4 regions of the Rhodobacter capsulatus SB 1003 genome follow, and region 3 is predicted to be linked to each of the others. Evidence: riboswitches for the same ligand, from Rfam matches in the RefSeq annotation. Region 3 holds a riboswitch; each other region holds the start of a gene.
The links. Region 3 has a riboswitch for cobalamin ahead of RCAP_RS10180 (DUF1636 family protein). Riboswitches for the same ligand answer to the same signal wherever they lie in the genome.
Positions count from the first base shown of each region.

Region 1: another riboswitch for cobalamin. It lies ahead of RCAP_RS00795 (ABC transporter substrate-binding protein); the one in region 3 lies ahead of RCAP_RS10180 (DUF1636 family protein).
Region 2: another riboswitch for cobalamin. It lies ahead of RCAP_RS17780 (helix-turn-helix domain-containing protein); the one in region 3 lies ahead of RCAP_RS10180 (DUF1636 family protein).
Region 4: another riboswitch for cobalamin. It lies ahead of RCAP_RS16555 (aromatic ring-hydroxylating oxygenase subunit alpha); the one in region 3 lies ahead of RCAP_RS10180 (DUF1636 family protein).

Region 1 covers NC_014034.1:169,944-174,949, reverse strand. Annotated here, with positions in the region: gene RCAP_RS00800 (ABC transporter permease) at 1-415, opposite strand, end outside; gene RCAP_RS00795 (ABC transporter substrate-binding protein) at 412-1,914, opposite strand; cobalamin riboswitch at 2,217-2,436, opposite strand; gene hutW (heme anaerobic degradation radical SAM methyltransferase ChuW/HutW) at 2,625-4,007, shown strand; gene hutX (heme utilization cystosolic carrier protein HutX) at 4,019-4,516, shown strand; gene RCAP_RS00780 (YdcF family protein) at 4,658-5,006, shown strand, end outside.
Region 2 covers NC_014035.1:43,691-48,696, forward strand. Annotated here, with positions in the region: gene RCAP_RS17775 (TonB-dependent receptor) at 1-1,749, opposite strand, end outside; gene RCAP_RS17780 (helix-turn-helix domain-containing protein) at 1,847-2,863, opposite strand; cobalamin riboswitch at 2,903-3,129, opposite strand; gene RCAP_RS17785 (TAXI family TRAP transporter solute-binding subunit) at 3,340-4,350, shown strand; gene RCAP_RS17790 (TRAP transporter permease) at 4,434-5,006, shown strand, end outside.
Region 3 covers NC_014034.1:2,207,333-2,212,338, reverse strand. Annotated here, with positions in the region: gene cobD (threonine-phosphate decarboxylase CobD) at 1-345, shown strand, start outside; gene bluB (5,6-dimethylbenzimidazole synthase) at 335-958, shown strand; gene RCAP_RS10190 (cobyric acid synthase) at 955-2,400, opposite strand; gene cobO (cob(I)yrinic acid a,c-diamide adenosyltransferase) at 2,671-3,309, opposite strand; cobalamin riboswitch at 3,349-3,571, shown strand; gene RCAP_RS10180 (DUF1636 family protein) at 3,651-4,028, shown strand; gene cobW (cobalamin biosynthesis protein CobW) at 4,032-5,006, shown strand, end outside.
Region 4 covers NC_014034.1:3,541,487-3,546,492, reverse strand. Annotated here, with positions in the region: gene metH (methionine synthase) at 1-1,553, shown strand, start outside; cobalamin riboswitch at 1,613-1,809, shown strand; gene RCAP_RS16555 (aromatic ring-hydroxylating oxygenase subunit alpha) at 1,866-3,101, shown strand; gene RCAP_RS16550 (hybrid-cluster NAD(P)-dependent oxidoreductase) at 3,105-4,154, shown strand; gene prpB (methylisocitrate lyase) at 4,165-5,006, opposite strand, start outside.

The DNA.
Region 1 (5,006 bases), 1.7 Mb from region 3:
CGCGGTCAAACCGCCCCCCGGCCCGCAGACCGGCGTAAATGCCCAGCGGCGGCCCGATCAGCAGCGAGAGCCCCAGCGCCACCGCCGCCAGCTGCAGGCTGGCGCCCAGCTGATGCGCGATCTCCTGCCAGACCGGCAGGCCCGAGACCATCGAGCGGCCCAGATCCAGCCGCGCCAGATCGGCCATCCACTGGGCGAACAGCACCAGCGGCCCGGCGCCCAGGTTCAGCTCGGTCCGCACCGCCTCGGCCAGATCGGCCGAGGCAAGGTCATAGCCATACCGCGCCGCGGCGATGCGAAAGGCCATGTCCCCGGGCATGGCCCGCATCATCAGAAACGACATCACGCCGACAACCAGCGCGACGCCCGCCGCCTGCAACAGGCGGAAGGCAAGGGTCCGAAGCGCGAAGGTCACTGCACGATCTCCGCCGATTTCAGCCCGAAGGTCCGTTCATAGGGGTCGATCACGATCCCCTTGACGGAGTTCGACACCGCCGCCGTCTGCTGATACCAGGCGATCGGCACGACCGGCAGCTCGGCCTGCAAGGTCGCGGACAGCGCGGCTTTTTCGGCCGCCGTGCCGCCCCCGGCCGCGATCTTGCGCACCGCTGCGGTGAAGGCGGGATTGTCCCAGCCCATCGCCCCCCAATCGCCCGTGGGGGCGTAATCCTGCATCAGCGTGCCGACCGGATCGGGGACCAGCGCGAAATTGCGGGCAAAGAGCGCCATCTGCAGCGTTCCGGCCGCATGTTTTGCCGGGATTTCCGAGGAGTTGGTGGCATTGATCGTCACCGCGATGCCGACCTCGCGCAGCATCTGCTCCAGCACCGCCGCCGTCAGCGGCAGTTCCGGCCGGTCGGGATAGGTCAGCAGCTCGACCGCAAAGGGCTGGCCGTCATGTTGCAAGATGCCATCGGGCCCGGGCAGCCAGCCCGCCGCGGCAAAGGCGGCCTTGGCGGCTTCGGGGTCGTAACCGAGCGGCGCCAGCGCCGGATCATGCCAGGCCGCCATCGCGGGCGGGAACATCTGCGTCGCCGCCGCCGGATAGCGCAGGACCGCCTGCGCCAGCCCGGCCCGGTCGATCGCCAAGGACAGCGCCCGCCGTTCTTCGACCGTGTCAAAGAAGGGCGCGGCGGCATTCAGTTTCAGCAACAGCACCCGCGGCAGCGAGACGGAATGCACGGTGACGGTCTTGACCGAGGCAAGCCGGGTGACCGAGGCGGGATCAAGGTTCACCACCAGTCCCGCATCGCCCGATTCCGCCATCAAGGCCCGGGTCTCGGCCCGGCTGACGCCTGCGTAATGGATCGCCTCCAGCTTGGCGGGGCCGCCCCAATAGCCATCGAACCGCAGGGCTTCCAGCCGCAGCGGCGGCTCCAGCACGGTCACCCGGAACGCCCCGGTGCCGATCAGCGCCGTCACCGTGCCATCCGCGGCATAGGCGGCAGGGGCCAGAATCCCGGTGCGATATTCGGCAAGGAAGGCGGGCAGGGCGGCAAACGGGGTCTTGAGGGTGATCACCACCTCCTCGGCTTCGGCGGCAATCGCGGCCACCGGCGCCTTGGCCAGGATGCCTTCCTTTTTCCACGACCAGGTCAGGGCCAGCGCGGCGGCCTCGGCGGTCAGCGGGCTGCCGTCATGGAACCGCACGCCGGGGCGGATGTGAAAGCGCCAGACCAGCCCGTCCTCCGACACCGACCAGCGATCCGACAGCCCGGGCAACAGCGCCCCGGTCGCATCGCTGTTCACCAGCGTTTCCATCACGTCGAGCTTGAGGAAGATGTCCCCCGACAGAAGCGGATCGGCCGCCTTGATCTCGAAGGGCGCGGCGATATCAAGCGTCACCGGATCGGCCAGAACCGGCAGCGCGGGCAAGGCCGCGATCAGCGCGGCAAAGGAAAGGCGGGAAAGCAAGAGCGGTCTCCGTATGTTATGTAATTACGTATTATTCGCCTGCCCTGCAAAGCGCAAGGAAGGCGGGGCCCCCTGGCCGGATCGGCAAGGATCAGCGCGCGGCGGTCAGCTCAAGACGGTGCCCCGACCGGGACGGTCCGGGGCGGAGGGATGGCGAAGGCGCGCAGCAGGATCATGGGTCGTTCCTCTCTGGGCCGTGCGGGCACGGCATTCCGAAAGGACGGACGGGATGAGGCACGCGGCAGACCGCGGCCTGCCCCGGGCCAGACGCACACCCCGGCGTCCGGACTGGCACCCGGACAGATCCGGGCGCATCACAGGCAGGTCTCCTGGCTTGCGGGTCTTCGCTTTGCCGGCCTTCCCGGACCGGCAGGCCCAGTGGCATCTTCGGCATCGCTCGCCGCTCACAGTTGCGGGGGCAGCCACGGATTTGGCGCCTGATGGCTACACCGCACCGTATTCCCTCTTTCCCCCCCTGGTGCGTGACGCCGCCTGCGGGGGACCGATGACGCCCCCAAGGGCCACAACCGCAAGGGATTGTCAATCGCCCCGGCGCGGCGGCCCGCCTCTTGACAAAATTACTCGGAATTCCTTTCTATCACCCAGGCCCCGGCTTGGGGTCGTGTTGCCCAGCATGTCGCCAGGTCATTGCCGCAAGGTGAAAGGTTCGACATGCCCGCGTTTTCCCCCCGCCCCTTCCGGTGCCCGGCATGACCGCGGCCCTGACGCGTCTGACCGCCCCGCCTGCGGTCGAGAGCTTCTTTGCCACGATCGGCGCCGATCCGCTGTCCTGCGCCTTCCCGCGCAAGGGCGGCGCGCATCCGGGCGGGCCGATGGCGCCGGTGCCCGAGGCGCAGCTGGCCGCCACCTGGGACCGGCTGATGGCCACCCCGCGCAGCCGCCGCGCCGTCGCCTATGTCCATATCCCGTTTTGCGAAAACCACTGCCTGTTTTGCGGCTTTTACCAGAACGCCTGGCGGCCCGATCTGGGCACTTCCTATGTCGATGCGCTGATCGCGCAGCTGAGGGGCTTTGCCCGGCACCCCGCGCAGGAGGGGCCGCCGCTGCAGGCGGTCTATCTGGGCGGCGGCACGCCCACGGCGCTTTCTGCCCCCGACATCGCCCGGCTGGTCCGCGCGCTGCGCAGCCATCTGCCGCTGGCGCCCGATTGCGAGATCACGCTGGAAGGCCGGGTCCATTCCTTCGGCCTTGAAAAGGCGCGGGCGGCCTTTGACGCCGGGGTGACGCGGATCTCGCTTGGGGTGCAAAGCTTCTCCGATGCGATCCGCCGCCCGCTGGGCCGCAAGGCCAGTCGTGCCGAAATCCTTCAGGCGCTGCAAGGGCTTGTGACGCTTGATCAGGGCGCGGTGATCGTCGATCTGATCTATGGCCTGCCCGGTCAGAGCCCCGAGGATGTCGCCGCCGACGTGCGGCTTTGCGCCGATCTGGGGCTCGACGGGCTGGACCTTTACGCGCTGAACCTGATCCCCGGAACGCCGCTTCTGACCGCGATCGAAAAGGGCAAGAAACAGGTGGCCGCCCCCGACCGGCTGGGCCATTTCTTCGCCGCAGGCGAGGCCGCGGCCGAGGAAATGGGCTGGCGGCCGATCTCCACTTCGCATTGGCAGGGCAGCCTGCGCGAACGCTCGGTCTATAATCTTGCGGTCAAAAGCGGGGCGGATTGCCTTGCCTTCGGCGCGGGCGCGGGCGGCTTTCTGGGCGATCTGAGCTTTCGGCTGACCCCCGATCTGGCGCGCTATTCCGGGCAGGCGGCCGCGGGCACCGGGCTTGTCGCGGGGATGATGCGGCAGGCGGCCAGCGCCCCCGTCGCCCAGGCGATCAAGGCCGGGATGGAGCGCGGGATGCTCGATCTTGCCCGTGCCGAAACCGCGCTGAGAACGCTGATCCCCGCCCCCGGCCTCAGCCTGACCGATCATTTCGCGCCGCTGCTGGCGCAATGGCAGGCGGCCGGGCTTTGGGCGCCAGAGCACCGCTTTTACCGGCTGAGCCGCGCCGGACGGTTCTGGCAGGTGCCGATGACCACCCGCCTTCTGGGCTGGCTTGCCCACCACCCCGACCTTTCCCGAAACTGACGGAGACAGAGATGCCCCAGACGATTGCCGAAGCCCTGGCCGCCACCCCCCATGCGGCGCTGGAAGACATTGCCCGCGCGGCCGATACCACACCGCTTGCGGTGCTTGCCGCCCTGCCCGCGGGCGAGGTGACCGCCCTGCCCGGGACGCTGATGGTCGAGGTTCTGGACGCGATGGCGGGCTGGGGCGAGATCACCCTTGTCGTCAACACCGGCCCGGTGATCCTCGAGGCCAAGGCGCCGCTGCAGGGCGGCACCGTCGCGCAGGGGATGTACAACTTCAAGGGCAAACCGATCGGCGGCCATCTGAAAATCGACGCCTGCGCCTGCGTCGCCTTTGTCAGGCGCAAGCTCTTTGGCAGCGAAACCCGCTCGGTGCAGTTTTACGACACCGCGGGCGGCTGCATGTTCAAGGTCTATCTGGGCCGCGATGCCAGCCGCCAGATGATCCCCGCGCAGATCGCCGCCTTTGACGCGCTGGAAAGCCGGCTCTGCGCGGCGGTGGCCTGAGCGGCGCTTTGACCGGGCGCGGCGCGGGTCGGTCGCGCAACCGCCGATGTCAGCGCCGCCGGGCAGCTGCCGTTTCCGGTTGTCCCGGGATCGATATCGTCTATGGTCCGGCGCCGAATGCGCCGAAGCAAAGGACGCACTGTGGATCTCTACGATAGCCGAAACGCCATCAGCGCCTTCCTGTTCAAGAAATGCCCGCCGGAGCCCGTGGATCTGGCCTTTGTCTTCTGCAGCCCGTCGGTCAGCAGCCTGCATCCGGCCATCGCGCTTTACAGGTCGGGGCTGACCCGGACCCTGCTGATCTCGGGCGCGGGCACGGCCGTCGACGGATCGGCGGAATGGTCCTTTTATCGCGATCATGCGCTGCGCGCGGGCGTGGCGGAAAGCGCGTTGCTGCTGGAAAAGAACGCCCGCAATACCGCCGAGAATGCCGCTTTCGGGGCGGCGCTGATCGGGACGGAACTGGGCTGGGCGAAGATCCGCAGCCTTG
Region 2 (5,006 bases), on a different replicon from region 3:
CGTGCGGGTCATGAAGGAGGTTGCCCGCGCATGCTGCCATCCGAGCGATCCATCAATCTGCCAGCCATGACCAAGGGGGGCGGACAGCGCCGCCTCCAGCCCATAGCTTTCGGCCTCGGCGGCGTTCGAGATTTTCTGAACCGCGCCCACCACCGTTTCGGTGATCTGCTTGTCCTTCACCGTGGTGTGAAACCCGGTCAGGCTGAGGCTCGCGTCATTGAGAAAGATGGTTTTCAGACCGATTTCCGCGTTCCAGCTGTATTCGGGCGCGTAGATCAGGCTCGCGGCATTGCCCGCAAAGGCATAGTTGTAACCAGCGGGCATGTAGCCGCGCGCATAGGAGGCGTGCAGCGTCGTGCGGTCGGAGATATCCCACGCCAAAGTGGCTTTCGGCAGCGGCGTCGTCGTCGCATCCGAGGCGGCATAGCTGCCCGCCAGCGAGAAGGTCTGGCTGGCAGAGCTGGCGATATGGTCGATCCGCAGCCCGCCGCCAAGACGGAGCCGGTCAGTCAGCGCAACCTCGCCAAGGCCGTAAAGTGCGACACCGTTTTGCGTGATGCTGGTCACCCGGCGCGCGCCCATTCCGCGCAGGTCGAAATCCACGTCGGTTGCCTGATGATAAGCGTGAAGGCCCAAAGACCATTTGAACCGTTCGGCGCCCTCGAGCGAACTCAGCCGGATCTCCTGAGAGATCATGCGGTCCTTCAGATCGAAAGCCGTCACGGCGACCCCGGGGATTGGCGGGAGCGGGCTGGAATCGGTATCGAGCAGGAAATCGCGATCAAAGGTGGTGAAGCCGGTGATGGTGGTCAGATCGAACCCGTCCAGGGTCTGGGCATAGTCCAGCGAAGTGACGCTCGAACGGCGGTTTTCCCGGGATGGATCGCTGTAGCGACTTTCGTAGCGGCCGGTCGCCTGCGGCCCGTCGATGTAGCGATACTGCTCCTTGCCGAGGGTCTCGTCTTCGCCAAGGAAGCTGACCCGCAGCGTGCCACCGTTTTCGAAAGCCCAGGCCGCCCCCGCCAAGAGGCTGGTTCGGCCTTCGCGTCCGCCATCGTCATCGCCGCCCGGGCGCGGGTCCGAGATCACCCCGTCCGTTTTCGACCGCTCCAGGCCGAACAGCAGTGCCGGAGCCCCCTCCTTCGCCGCGCCCCAAAGCACCGAGGCGGTATAGCCCGGCGGCTGCGCCCCGGCATCCGAGCCGGAAACGCCAAAGCCCAACTTGACCCCGGTGAAATCGCCCGGGCGCAGCGTGTCGTAGATCAGCAGACCGGCTTCGCTATTGCGCCCGAAGGCCGTTCCCTGCGGCCCTTTCAGCAGTGTCACCTGTTCGGCGGCGAAAAAATGCGGCAGTTGCAGCGTCCCGAGCGGCAGGGCGACGCCATTCACCTGGTAACCGACCGGGTCGCTCAACGCGTTGTCAAAGGCGGAAAGGCCGCGAACCACCAGACGCTCACCGGAATTCGCGCGCTGAAACAGAACATTGCCCGCCCGTGCCGTCACCGCCTCAAGATCCGGGGCGTTGCGCTCGGCCAGATCCGCGCCGTCAATCACGGTTGCATCGCTGGCGGAGCGCAGCGCGGTCTCACTCCAATGACTGGGTGAGATCTCGATGGTGCCAAGGTTGGTCGCCTCCTGCGCGCAAAGGCCGACAGGGGTGGCGCCAAGCGCAAGGGCGGCAACCGAAATCAGGACCCCGCGATGGCGCGGGCCGGGCAGTGGCGGCAAGAAAAGAGGGGCAGGGCACATGTCACGGTCCTCGCTGCGGATGGGCGCCTGCGGGTTAACACGGGCCTGCCGCCCCGACTTTCATCCGGGCAAATAAATCTTCCATTCGGCGAAACCATCAGTTGCGCTGGCTGCCATGGCGGCGCCAGCTGCGCGCGGTCATGCCGAAGCGCTTGCGAAAGGCGGTGCTCAGATGGCTGGGGCTGGAAAAGCCGCAGTCATAAGCGATTTCTGTCAACGAGCGGCCTTGATGGCCGATCAGTTCTGCCGCTCGCTCCAGCCGGAGTTCTCGCAAGCGCTCGAAGACGGTCGTGCCGGTTTCGCGACGGAAGCAGCGGTTGAGCGTGACATGGCTCAGGCCCAGATCCTGCGCCAGATCGTCAAGACTGAAGGTCTCGGCCAGCCGGTCGCGCAGCAGCGCCTCTGTGCGCGCCACCAGCAGCATTGCCTCGGGCATGGCCCCCGCACGGCCCTGCTGCGCCAGTTCCTCGAAGACATTGCCGACGAGGGCGAGGCAATCTCCCTCCTTGCGCAGCAGCGCCGCCGGGGTGTCGGCGCCATCAAAAAAGCGTTCCGGCAGCCCGCGCGCCGGACGCGACAGCCGAAACCTGCGCACCATCCCCGGGTCGGGCAATTCCTGCGCGATCACCCGGCACAGCCGTTCCGTGACCGCTTCGGCCTCGATCACGATGACCAGATTGGAACAGCCCTGCCCGGGATGCAACACACGCGTCAGGGCTTCGGAGTTGGTGCGCAGCACCCATCCCTCGCCGTTGCAGATGTCGTGATCACGCCCCGCGGCGTCCCGGATCGTCATGATCCCCAAGAGGTTGAAGGCGATCAGCAACCGACCGGCGGGCCAAAGGATGACATCCTCTCGTCCCCGGCCGGGGGCGAATTGGCTCAGCGCGACCGAGATCCCCGGCCCGAGCCGCAGCAGATCGATCCGCGTTGCAGCGCCGACCCCGGGCAGGGTGATCCGTGTGGTCTCGCCCTCTCCCGGAAGCGAGCGGGCCGGTTCGATCCGGCCGGAAACAGCCGCGCCCGGTCCCCGGCGATGATCCGGACAGGGGGCCGATGCGGGTTTGGCGACATCCGCAAAATCAGAAACCCGGCTGCGGGCAGCCGATGACAAGCCAGACTCCATAATTCCTCCGATCCGTCACACCCGACGGCTGAGCCAGACTGCAAGGTCGGTCTCCTGACTTGCGGGTCGCTGCCTTCCCGCCCTTCCCATGTCCGGCGTCAGTCCGGGCCACAGTGGATTTTCGGGTCGGCTCGCCGCTCACAGTCGCGGGGGCGGTCGGATTTGGCTCTTGCCCTCCTGCAAGCCGCAGGCGGGATGGCTGTCCTGTTCCCTGCCATCGGATCTGCGATGGCACCATGCACGGACGAAGGCTGCCAGTTCGGGACAGGAAGGTCAAGCTGTCCGGAACGCCCGGCCGCCTCGCCCTCGCGCCGCGGTGCCGCGCTCCGCCGTCTCTCGACGGCCTGCCGGAAAGTCTTGCCTGGCCGTCGAAGCTGGACCTGACGCGGATCATCCCTTACGGTCGGGAGGGTCTGCTTGCTCGCAGCGGCATCTACCCCACCGACGTCCTGGAGGATCTACCTATGAAATTCGTTTCTTTCAAATCCCTTGCGGGAGCCGCGCTTGCGGTCGGCCTGATGGCGCAGGGCGTTGTGGCGCAAGACCTGCAGTTTTTCAGGATCGGAACCGGAGGCACGGCCGGGACCTACTATCCGATCGGCGGCCTGATCGCGAACGCGATTTCCAATCCGCCGGGATCGCGCGCCTGCGCGGATGGCGGGTCTTGCGGCGTGCCCGGGCTGATCGCCACTGCCGTGGCCTCGAACGGGTCGGTCGGCAACGTGAATTCGATCAACGGCGGCACGCTTGAGGCAGGCTTCAGCCAGTCCGACGTCGCCTTCTGGGCGCAGACCGGAACCGGCATCTGGGAAGGTCAGCCGCCGGTCGAAAAGCTGCGGCTGATCGCGACCCTTTACCCCGAAAGCATCCATCTTGTCGCCACCAAGGCGTCGGGCATCACCTCTGTTGCCGATCTCAAGGGCAAGCGGGTGTCGCTTGACGAGCCGGGATCGGGCACGCTGGTCGATGCCAAGATCATTCTGGGCGCCTTCGGCCTGACCGAAGCCGACATCACGCCGGAATATCTGAAACCCGATCAGGCCTCGGACCGGATGCGCGACGGGGCGATGGACGCGTTCTTCTTCGTGGGCGGTTATCCGGCCGGTGCGATCGCCGAACTGTCCAGCCAGCATGAGGTGGTGATGGTTCCGATCACCGGCCCCGAGGTCGATGCGCTGCGCGCCGAATACAAGTTCTTCGCCAATGACGTGGTTCCGGCGGGCACCTACAAGGGCCAGGACGCCGAAGTGCCCACCCTGTCGGTGGGCGCGCAGCTGGTGACCTCGGCCGATCTCTCCGAAGAGCTGGTCTACGGCATCACCAAGGCGATGTTCAACGAGACCACCCAGAAGCTGTTTGCCAACGGACATTCCAAGGGCAAGTTCATCACGCTGGAAAATGCGGTGCAGGGCGCGGGTATCCCGTTCCATCCGGGCGCCGAAAAGTTCTATAGGGAAGTCGGCGCGATCAAGTGATCGGCCTGTTCTGAACCGACCGGGAACGCGATCGCGACCGCCGATCGCGTTCCTTTATCTACACGAGCCTTGAGGATACCCCGATGAGTGACGGCAAACGCGCGATGACCGCAGCGGAGCTTGCAGCGATCGAAGAACAGTTCGATCCCGAAGCGCGCTTTCGCACCGTCACGCGGCCCGTGGCCACTCTGGCGGGGGTGATCCTCTTCGCGCTGGCCTGCTATCACTACTATACCTCCGGTTTCGGCATTCCGCGCGCCACCACCCATCGCGGCATCCACATGGGGGTGTCGCTGCTGCTGATCTTCCTCAGCTTTGCCGCGCTGTCCTCTCGGCGCCACAGGACGCATGGTTTTGCCGTGCTTGGCCTGCCGGTCACGGACTGGCTTTTCGGCATCGGGGCACTGGTCAGCGCGCTTTATGTGCCGTGGATCTATGATCAGCTTGCCTTCCGCATCGGCAATCCGCTGCAGATCGACGTGGCGATGGGGACGATCCTTCTGGTGACCCTGCTTGAGGCCGTGCGCCGGTCGATGGGCTGGCCCTTGCCCCTCATCGCGCTGATGTTCATCGGATATGCCTATTTCGGCCAGTCGATGCCGGGGATCTTCGTGCATCCCGGAGCGGACTGGTCGGGGATCGTCAACCACCTTTAC
Region 3 (5,006 bases):
CTGTCCGAGATGGCGGGCCCCTGGCCGGTCTCGGGTCCGGCGCTGGAGATCGGCCGCCGGGCGCTTCTCGACCGCAACTGGGCGATGGCGACGGCGCTGCGGCTGGGGGCGGAAACGATGCGGATGGATGCGCTGGCGGCGCGGGCGGGCTGGCGGCTGGTCGGGGGCACGGCGCTCTTTCGCACCTATGCCACGCCCGATGCGGCAGCGGCCCAGGACCATCTGGCCCGGGCCCGGATCTGGTCGCGGGTCTTTCCCTATGCGGCGGACTGGCTGCGCCTGGGTCTGCCCGGCAACGAGAGCGAATGGATGCGACTGGAAAAGGCCCTGACGAATGAACTTTGAACAGACCCACCGCGACGCGTTGACCGAGGTGTTGCGCTGGCGCCGCGACGTGCGCCATTTCCGCCCCGATCCGATCGACGAGGCGGTGATCGACCGGCTGCGCGCGGTGATGGACATGGCCCCCTCGGTCGGCAATGCGCGGCCCTGGCGGGTGATCCGGGTGGACAGCCCGGCGCTGCGGGCCGAGGTGCTGGCGAATTTCAACGCCGCGCGCGCGGCGGCGGGATCTGCCTACGCGGGCGAACAGGCCGAGGCCTATGCGACCTTGAAACTGCAGGGCATCGATCAGGCGCCGTTGCAGCTGGCCGTCTTCACCCATCGCGATCCGGCCGCGGGGCATGGGCTGGGCCGCGCCTCGATGCCGGTGACGCTGCAGCAATCGACGGCGATGGCCATTCACACGCTCTGGCTTGCCGCGCGGGCGGAAAACCTTGGCCTCGGCATGGTCTCGGTGCTGGACCCGAAGGCGGTCGAGCGGCTTCTGAATGCGCCGCCCGATTGGGACTTCGTCGCCTGGCTCTGCATCGGGGTGCCCGAATTCACCGATGACACGCCGCTTTTGCACCGGGCGGGCTGGCAGGAAAACCTGCCGACCGAATGGGAGCGGCGCTAACGCGCCAAGGCCAGAATCCCGGTCACGTCGAGATGCGTCTCGAGGTGATCGGCGAGCGCGTCGAGCGCCGCTTCGACCCCCGCGGCATGGCTCTGCCCCGAGGCGCGGATGCCAAGCCCGCGCAGAAAGGCCGCGCGGAACGCATCGGCGCCGAAAAGCCCGTGCAGATAGCTGCCGATGACCCGGCCATCGGCCGACATCGCGCCTTCGTTCTGGCCCTCGACGATGGCAAAGGGCCGGGCGCGGTCGGCCCCCTCGGTGCGGCCGATGTGGATTTCATAGCCTTCGACCGCGAGCCCCGACCCGGCATGGGTGGCCCGCACCCGCGTCAGCCGCTTGTCGGGCGTCATCACCGTCTCGACGTCGAGCAGGCCCAGACCGGGGGTGGTGCCCGCAGGCCCCTCGATCCCCTCGGGATCGGCGACGCTCCGGCCCAGCATCTGATAGCCGCCGCAGATGCCGAGCACATGGCCGCCGCGCCGGACATGGGCGGCAAGGTCGATGTCCCAGCCCTGTTCGCGCAGAAAGGCCAGATCGCCGCGGGTGGATTTTGACCCCGGAAGGATCACCAGCCGCGCCTCGGCCGGGATCGGCTGGCCGGGCTGCACCATCACCATCCGCACCCCGGGCTCGGCCGCAAGCGGGTCGAGATCGTCGAAATTGGCAATGCGCGACAGCGTCAGGCAGGCGATCACCGTTCCCCCGGTCGCGGGGCCCGAGGCGATGTCAAGCGCATCTTCGGCGGGCAGCTTGTGGGCAAGCGGAAACCACGGCAGCGTGCCGAAACCGCGCCAGCCGGTGCGGGCCCCGATCAGCCGGTAGCCGTCGTCGAAAAGCGTAACATCGCCGCGGAACTTGTTGATCAGAAAGCCGGAAATCATCTCGGCATCAGCGGGGTCAAGCACCGCTTGCGTGCCGACGATCTGCGCGATGACGCCGCCGCGGTCGATGTCGCCGACCAGCACCACAGGCACATCGGCCGCCCGCGCAAAGCCCATGTTGGCAATGTCGCCCGCGCGCAGATTGACCTCGGCCGGGCTGCCCGCGCCCTCGACGATCACCAGATCATGGGTCGCCTTGAGCCGGTTGAAACTTTCCAGAACCGCCCCCATCAGCTGCGGTTTCAGCGTCGCATAAACGCGCGCCCGGGTGGTGGTGAGCCGCTTGCCCTGCACCACGACCTGCGCACCAACGTCACTTTCGGGCTTCAAGAGGATCGGGTTCATGTCGGTCACGGGCTCCAGCCCGCAGGCCAGCGCCTGCAGCGCCTGCGCGCGGCCGATCTCGCCGCCATCTGCGGTGACGGCGGCATTGTTCGACATGTTCTGCGGCTTGAAGGGCGCCACCGTCAGCCCCCGCCGCCGCGCCGCCCGGCACAGACCGGCGACCAGCATCGACTTGCCGACATTCGAGCCCGCGCCCTGGATCATCAAGGCGGTCATGACACCCTCCCGGCGCGCATGGGGACCCTGCAGGAGCCTCCGGCGGGGATATTTATTGGCAAGATGAAAGCGCAGTCGCAAGAAAGTGGGCGACGCGCCTTGGGCCGCTTGCGCGGGGAAGACGCGCCGCTTTCACCTTGCACGGTCATCGGGATCCCTCCCTGTACCGTGTTGCCAGCTTGCCCGATCATGGTTACCAAATCCCTAACGCTCTGTTTCATCTTGCCACAAATATCCCGGGGGTCCGGGGGCAGCGCCCGGCCTTTGAGATCAGAACTCGACCCCCGGCTGGCCCTTGATGCCTGCCCGGAACGGGTGCTTCACCTGACCCATCTCGGTCACTAGATCGGCCGCCTCGATCAGCGCTTCGGCGGCATTGCGGCCGGTCAGCACGACATGCGTCCTCTCGGGCCGCTCGTCGCGCAAAAACGCCAGCACCTCCTCGACATCGAGATAGCCATAGCGCAGCGCGATGTTGATCTCGTCCAGAAGCACCAGCCGGATTTCGGGATCACGGATCAGCTCCTTCGCCTTTTCCCAGCCCGCGACGGCCGCCGCGATGTCGCGCTCGCGGTCCTGGGTTTCCCAGGTGAAGCCCTCGCCCATCGCATGGAACTGGCACAGATCGCCGAAATGCGTGGTCAGAAGCCGCCGCTCGCCGGTGTCCCAGGCGCCCTTGATGAACTGCACCACCGCGCAGGGCATCTGATGCGCGATGCAGCGCAGAATCATCCCGAACCCGGCCGAGCTTTTGCCCTTGCCCGAGCCGGTATGAACGATGATCAGCCCCTTTTCCCCCGATTTCCCCGCCATGATCTTGTCGCGGGCGGCTTTCTTCTTCGCCATCTTCACCGCATGCCGGGCCAGTTCGTCCGGTCCGGTCTCGGGGCTGTCGTTTTCGGGCGTCATCGGGGCGGTCCTCGCGCTTGACAATAGATCGCGTCTTGGCCACTCAGGGCGGGCGCTGGTTTCTGTCCTATGACAGGCGAAGAGGGAATGTGAAGGGAATTGCGACGGCTTTGCCGCGAAACCCGACCGCAGCCGCCCCCGCGACCGTGACCGGAGAGGGCGCCCCGAGGCCACTGGCACCAGCCGGGAAGGCGGGGCGACCGTGAGGGGACCCCCCCTCGCATCCGCAAGCCGGGAGACCTGCCAGCGCATGGATTTCGGGCGGACGGGGTGTTCCGCGACCGGGGGCAGGGCGCTGCGCTCTCACTCTGGCCGTTCCCCCAACCCCAAGAGGAGGGGCGATGGCCACCACGCTGCATGTCTGCACCACCTGTCGCGGCACCGCCGCGGCGCCGCTGGCCGAGGAGGCCGGGCCCCGTCCGGGCGAACTTCTGGCCCATGCGCTTTCCGCGCTGCCCGTGCCCGAGGGGGTGACGGTGGTGCCGGTCGAATGCCTTTCCGCCTGCACCCAGGGCTGCGCCGTCGCGCTCTCGGGCCCGGGCAAATGGTCCTATGTCTATGGCCGTCTCGATCCGCGCGACGCCGACACGATCCTGACCGGCGCCGCCCAGTTCGAGGCCGCCGAGAAGGGCCTGATCCCCTGGCGCGAACGCCCGGAAATCTTTCGCAAGCAATGCCTTGCCCGTATCCCCCCGCAAATCGTCCCGTCTCAGGAGTGAGCCATGTCCGATCTGACCAAAATCCCCGTCACCGTGATCACCGGCTTTCTGGGCGCGGGCAAGACCACGCTCATCCGCCATCTGATGGCCAATCCCGAGGGCCGCAAGCTCGCCGTTCTGGTCAATGAATTCGGCACCGTCGGCGTCGATGGCGAGATCTTGCGCCAATGCGCCGATGAAAACTGCCCCGATGAAAACATCGTCGAACTGGCGAATGGCTGCATCTGCTGCACCGTCGCCGATGAATTCATCCCGACGATCGAGGCGCTGATGGCCCGGCCCGTCCGCCCCGATCACATCCTGATCGAGACCTCGGGGCTGGCTTTGCCGAAGCCGCTTCTGAAGGCCTTCGACTGGCCCGCGATCCGCTCGAAGATCACGGTGGACGGGGTGATTGCTGTGGCCGATGCCGAGGCCGTCGCCGCGGGCCGCTTTGCCCCCGATGTCGCCGCCGTCGATGCCCAGCGTCAGGCCGATGACATCATCGACCATGAAACGCCCCTTTCCGAGGTCTTCGAGGATCAGATCGCCTGCGCCGATATCGTGCTTTTGTCGAAAGCTGATCTGGCCGGGGCCGAGGGTCTGGCCACGGCCCGCGCGCTGATCGAGGCGGAACTGCCGCGCAAGCTGCCGATCCTGCCGCTGACCGAAGGCGTGATCGATCCGAAGGTGATCCTGGGCCTTGGCGCCGCCGCCGAGGATGATCTGGCTGCCCGGCCCAGCCATCACGACGATCACGACGATCACGAGCATGACGATTTCGACACGGTGGTGATCGAACTCCCGGAAATCGCCGATCCGGCGGCGCTGGTGGCCGCGATCGAACGGCTGGCGCGCGAGCAGAACATCCTGCGCGTCAAGGGGCACATCGCCGTTGCGGGCAAGCCGATGCGGCTTTTGGTGCAGGCCGTGGGGGAACGCGTGCGGCATCAATATGACCGGCCCTGGGGCACGGAGGCCCGCCGCTCGGCGCTGGTG
Region 4 (5,006 bases), 1.3 Mb from region 3:
TGAAACAGGCCGTCGCCGTTCTGCTGCCCTACATGGATGCCGAAAAGGCCGCGCGCGGCGGCGAGGGGCGCGAAACCGCGGGCAAGATCCTGATGGCCACGGTCAAGGGCGATGTGCATGACATCGGCAAGAACATCGTCGGCGTCGTGCTGGCCTGCAACAATTACGACATCGTCGACCTGGGCGTGATGGTGCCGCCGCAAAAGATCCTGGAAGTGGCGCGGGCCGAAAAGGTCGATGCGATCGGGCTTTCCGGGCTGATCACGCCAAGCCTGGACGAGATGGTGCATCTGGCCGCGGAAATGGAGCGCGAGGGCTTTGACATTCCGCTGCTGATCGGCGGGGCGACCACGTCGAAAGTGCATACGGCGGTGAAGATCGCCCCCGCCTACAGCCGCGGGCAGGCGGTTTATGTGCTCGATGCCAGCCGGGCCGTGGGGGTGGTGGGGGCGCTTTTGAGCCCGAACCAGAAGGTCGATTACGCGGCGCAGATCCGCGCGGACTATGCGCAGATCGCCGCCCGTCATGCCCGCGACGAGGCCGCCAAGGTGCGGCTGCCTTTGGCCGCGGCCCGGGCCAATGCGCTGCGGCTCGACTGGTCGGGCTATGCCGTGCCCGCGCCGCAATTCCTTGGCCCGCGCGTGATCGACGACTGGGATCTGGCCGAAGTGGCGCGGTATATCGACTGGACGCCCTTCTTCCATGCCTGGGAATTGAAGGGGGTCTATCCGCGGATTCTCGATGACGCCGAAAAGGGCGAAGCGGCGCGGGCACTTTTCGCCGATGCCCAGGCGATGCTGGCGCAGATCATTGCCGAACGCTGGTTCACCCCGCGCGCCGTGGTGGGGTTCTGGCCCGCGCAGGCGGTGGGCGACGATATCCGGCTTTACACCGACGAGAGCCGGACCGAAGACCTCGCCACTTTCTTCACCCTGCGCCAGCAGACCGGCAAGCGCGAAGGCCGCCCGAATGTGGCTTTGGCCGATTTCGTCGCGCCTGCGGGCACGGTGCCCGATTATCTGGGCGGCTTCGTGGTCACCGCGGGCCCCGAGGAAGCCGAGATCGCCGCGCGGTTCGAAGCTGCCAATGACCATTATTCCGCGATCCTGGTCAAGGCGCTGGCCGACCGCTTTGCCGAAGCCCTGGCCGAGGCCCTGCATCAGCGGGTGCGGCGCGACTATTGGGGCTATGCGCCCGAAGAAAGCTTCGCCCCCGATCAGCTGGTGGGCGAGCCCTATCGCGGCATCCGCCCGGCGCCCGGCTATCCGGCCCAGCCCGACCACACGGAAAAGCTGACGCTGTTCCGGCTGCTTGGGGCCGAGGCCGCGACCGGCGTGCATCTGACCGACAGCATGGCGATGTGGCCCGGCTCTTCGGTCTCGGGGCTCTATATCGGCCATCCGGAGGCCTATTATTTCGGTCTGGCCCGGATCGAGCAGGATCAGGCCGCCGATTACGCCGCCCGCAAGGGCATGGCCTTGGCCGAGGTGCAGCGCTGGCTGGCCCCGGTGCTGGGGTCGGCCGCGCCCGCCGCCGCTGCGGTGGCCGCGTGATCCTGTCTGAAAGCGCAGACGGCGCGTCGTTTTTGGCACGCGCCCTCTGCGACAATCTGTCAGTCTGAAGGCCTCAGGGTGCCCGTCCGCAAGGCCGGGAGAATTGGGAAGCCGGTGCAAGACCGGCGCTGCCCCCGCAACGGTCAGCAATGAGGGACGGCAAGGCCACTGGACCCCGGGGTTCGGGAAGGCGCTGCGCCCGGGTGCGAAAGCACGCATTGCAAGCCCGGAAACCAGCCCTGTGACCGCCGGGCCCCCGGGCCCATCCATCCAACCAGCCCTTGCGGGGAGGCAGGGGCAAGTGAGGTGCCGATGCCAGACGCATCCGACATCCGTGCGCAGCTTGCCGCACGGCGCAATGACCATTCCCTGCCGCAACCCTTTTATTGCGATCCGGGGATCTTTCAGACCGATCTGACGCAGGTCTTTTACCGCGAATGGCTGTTTGCCATTCCCGCCTGCCAGCTCGTCAAGCCCGGCGATTACGCGACGTTGCAGGTGGGCGCCTATCCGGTGATCCTGGTGCGCGGCGCCGACGGGATGATCCGCGCCTTTCACAACGTCTGCCGCCATCGCGGCCAGCGGCTTTGCGCCAAGACCACGGGCAACAGCCCGAAGCTTGTCTGCCCCTATCACCAATGGACCTATGACCTGGACGGAAAACTGCTCTGGGCCAAGGACATGCAGGAAGATTTCAACCCCGCCGCGCATGGGCTGAAAAAGGTCCATTGCGTCGATATCGGCGGCATGGTCTTCATCTGTCTGGCCGAGGTGCCGCCCGCGATCGCCGATCTGGCGGGCACGCTGGGCCGCTATCTGGCGCCTGCCGGGCTGAAACAGGCGCGCGTTGCCCATGTCTCGACCATCGTCGAGAAGGGCAACTGGAAGCTGGTGATCGAGAACAACCGCGAATGCTATCACTGCGGCGGCTCGCATCCCTCGCTCTGCCGGACCTATTCCGACAATCCGCGCATGACCGCGATGGAGGGCCCCGAGGCGGCGAGCCCCGATATTCTGGCGCATTGGACGCGCTGCGAGGCGGCGGGTCTGCCCTCGCGCTTCGTGCATCATCCGCAGATGCAATGGCGGCTGGCCCGCATTCCGCTGCTGAACGGCGCTGAAAGCTACACCATGAGCACCAAGGCCGCGGTGCGGGGCAAACGGCTGGGCGAGATGCCCTTCAACGATGCCGGAAGCCTGCTTTTCTTCCATTATCCGAACACCTGGAACCATTTCCTGGCCGATCATGCGATCGTCTTCCGGGTGCTGCCGATCTCGGCCACCGAGACCGAGGTGACGACGACCTGGCTTGTCCCCGGCGATGCGGTCGAGGGGGTGGATTACGACCTGACCGAGTTGACCGAGGTCTGGATGGCGACGAATGACGAGGACCGGCAGGTGGTCGAGGAAAATCAGGCCGGGATTCTGTCCCCCGCCTATGAGCCCGGCCCCTATTCGACGCTGCAGGAAGAGGGCGTGATCCAGTTCGTCGACTGGTATTGCGGCACATTGGATGCGCGGCTGGCCCCGCCGCTGGCGGCGGAGTGAGCGATGGACCGGATCAACTGGGCCAGCGCGCCATGGAGCGATGCCGAGCCGCTGGAATGCGCGATGGTGGTGCCCGAAACCGCCGATACCGCCACGATCACCTTCCGCGCGCCTTCGGGCGCGTGGTTCGACTACCTGCCCGGGCAGTTCCTGACGCTGGATCTGCCGGTGCCGGGTCAGCCGGTCAGCCGGACCTATACGATCTCCTCCTCGCCCTCGCGGCCCTTGTCGCTCTCGGTGACGGTGAAGGCGCAGCCCGGGTCGGTGGGCTCGCGCTGGCTGATCGAGCAGCTGAAACCGGGGATGCGGCTGCGGGCACACGGCCCCGCGGGCGAGTTCAGCCTGCGCCGCCATCCGGCGCGGAAATATCTGTTGATCTCGGCGGGCTCGGGGATCACGCCGATGATGTCGATGACGACCTGGGCCTGGGACAGCGGCGAGATGCCCGATATCGTCTTTGTCCATGCGGCGCGGCGGCCCTCGGACATCATCTTCCGGCCGCGGCTCGAGCAATTCGCGGCGCGGGTGCCCGGCTTGCAGCTGCGCTTCACGGTCGAGGAGGTCGAGCCCTTCAGCGTCTGGCACGGCTTTCGCGGCCGTCTGAACCAGATCATGCTGGGGCTGATGGCGCCCGATTATCTGGAGCGCGAGGTGTTCTGCTGCGGTCCCGAGCCCTTCATGCGCGGGGTCAAGGACAGCCTTGCGGCGCTGGGCTTCGACATGAATCGCTATCATCAGGAAAGCTTCGGCCCGCCCGAGACCGCGCCCGAAGCGCTGCCCGAGGCATCGGAGGCCGCCGAGATCCGTTTCACCGCCTCGGGGGTCAGCACCGCCTGCGCGCCGGGCGAAACCGTTCTGGCGGCGGCGAAACGGGCGGGGCTGAACATCCCCTCGGGCTGCAACTTCGGCCTTTGCGGCACCTGCAAGGTGAAGAAAACCGCGGGCGAGGTGCAGATGCTGCACAATGGCGGGATTTCCGAGGACGATATCGCCGCGGGCTATATCCTCGCCTGCTGCTCGCGGCCTTCGGGCAAGGTGGCGGTCGAGATCTGACCGCCCCCCTTCAACCCGTCGTGGGCAGCACGCTTTGCGCGATCGAGGCATCGAGCGCCTCGAAAGCCGCAAGGCCCAGCGTCGCGTAAAGCTCTGCCCGGGTCTGCATCTCGGGCAGAAGCGCGGTGGTGGCGCCGTCGCGGGCAAGCGCGGCGTAAAGCCGTTCCTGCGCGCGGTTCGCCACCCGCAGGGAGGACACCGGCCAGATCACCATCTGATAGCCCAGCTCCTCGAACTCGGCCGCGGTCAGGGCCGGGGTGCGGCCGAATTCGGTCATGTTCGCCAGAAGCTTGACCCCGGGCAGCCGGGCGCGGAAGGCGCGGAACATCTCGACCGAAGTCAGCGCCTCGGGGAAGATCGCATCGGCGCCCGCCTCGACATAAAGCTGCGCCCGCGCCACCGCCCCCTCGATCCCCTCGGCGGCCGCCGCATCGGTCCGCGCGATCACCACCAGATGCCGCCGTGCCCGCACCGCCGCCGCGACCTTGGCCGCCATCTCGGCCGGGCTTGCTAGTTTCTTGTCGTTCAGATGGCCGCATTTCTTCGGCAGAAGCTGGTCTTCCAGATGCACCGCCGCCGCCCCGGCCTCTTCGAACACCCGGACCATGTGCATGACGTTCAGCGCCTCGCCATAGCCGGTGTCACCATCGACCAGAAGCGGCAGCCCCGAGGCCCGCGTGATCTGGCGGATGAAAAAGGCGACCTCGTCCACCGTCAGGATGCCGAGGTCCGGCAGGCCCATCGAGGCCGACATCGCCGCGCCCGACAGATAAAGCGCCTGAAACCCCGCGGCTTTCGCCTGCAGCGCGGCCATGCCGTTATGCGCGCCCGGCAGGCGCAGGATGCCGGGCC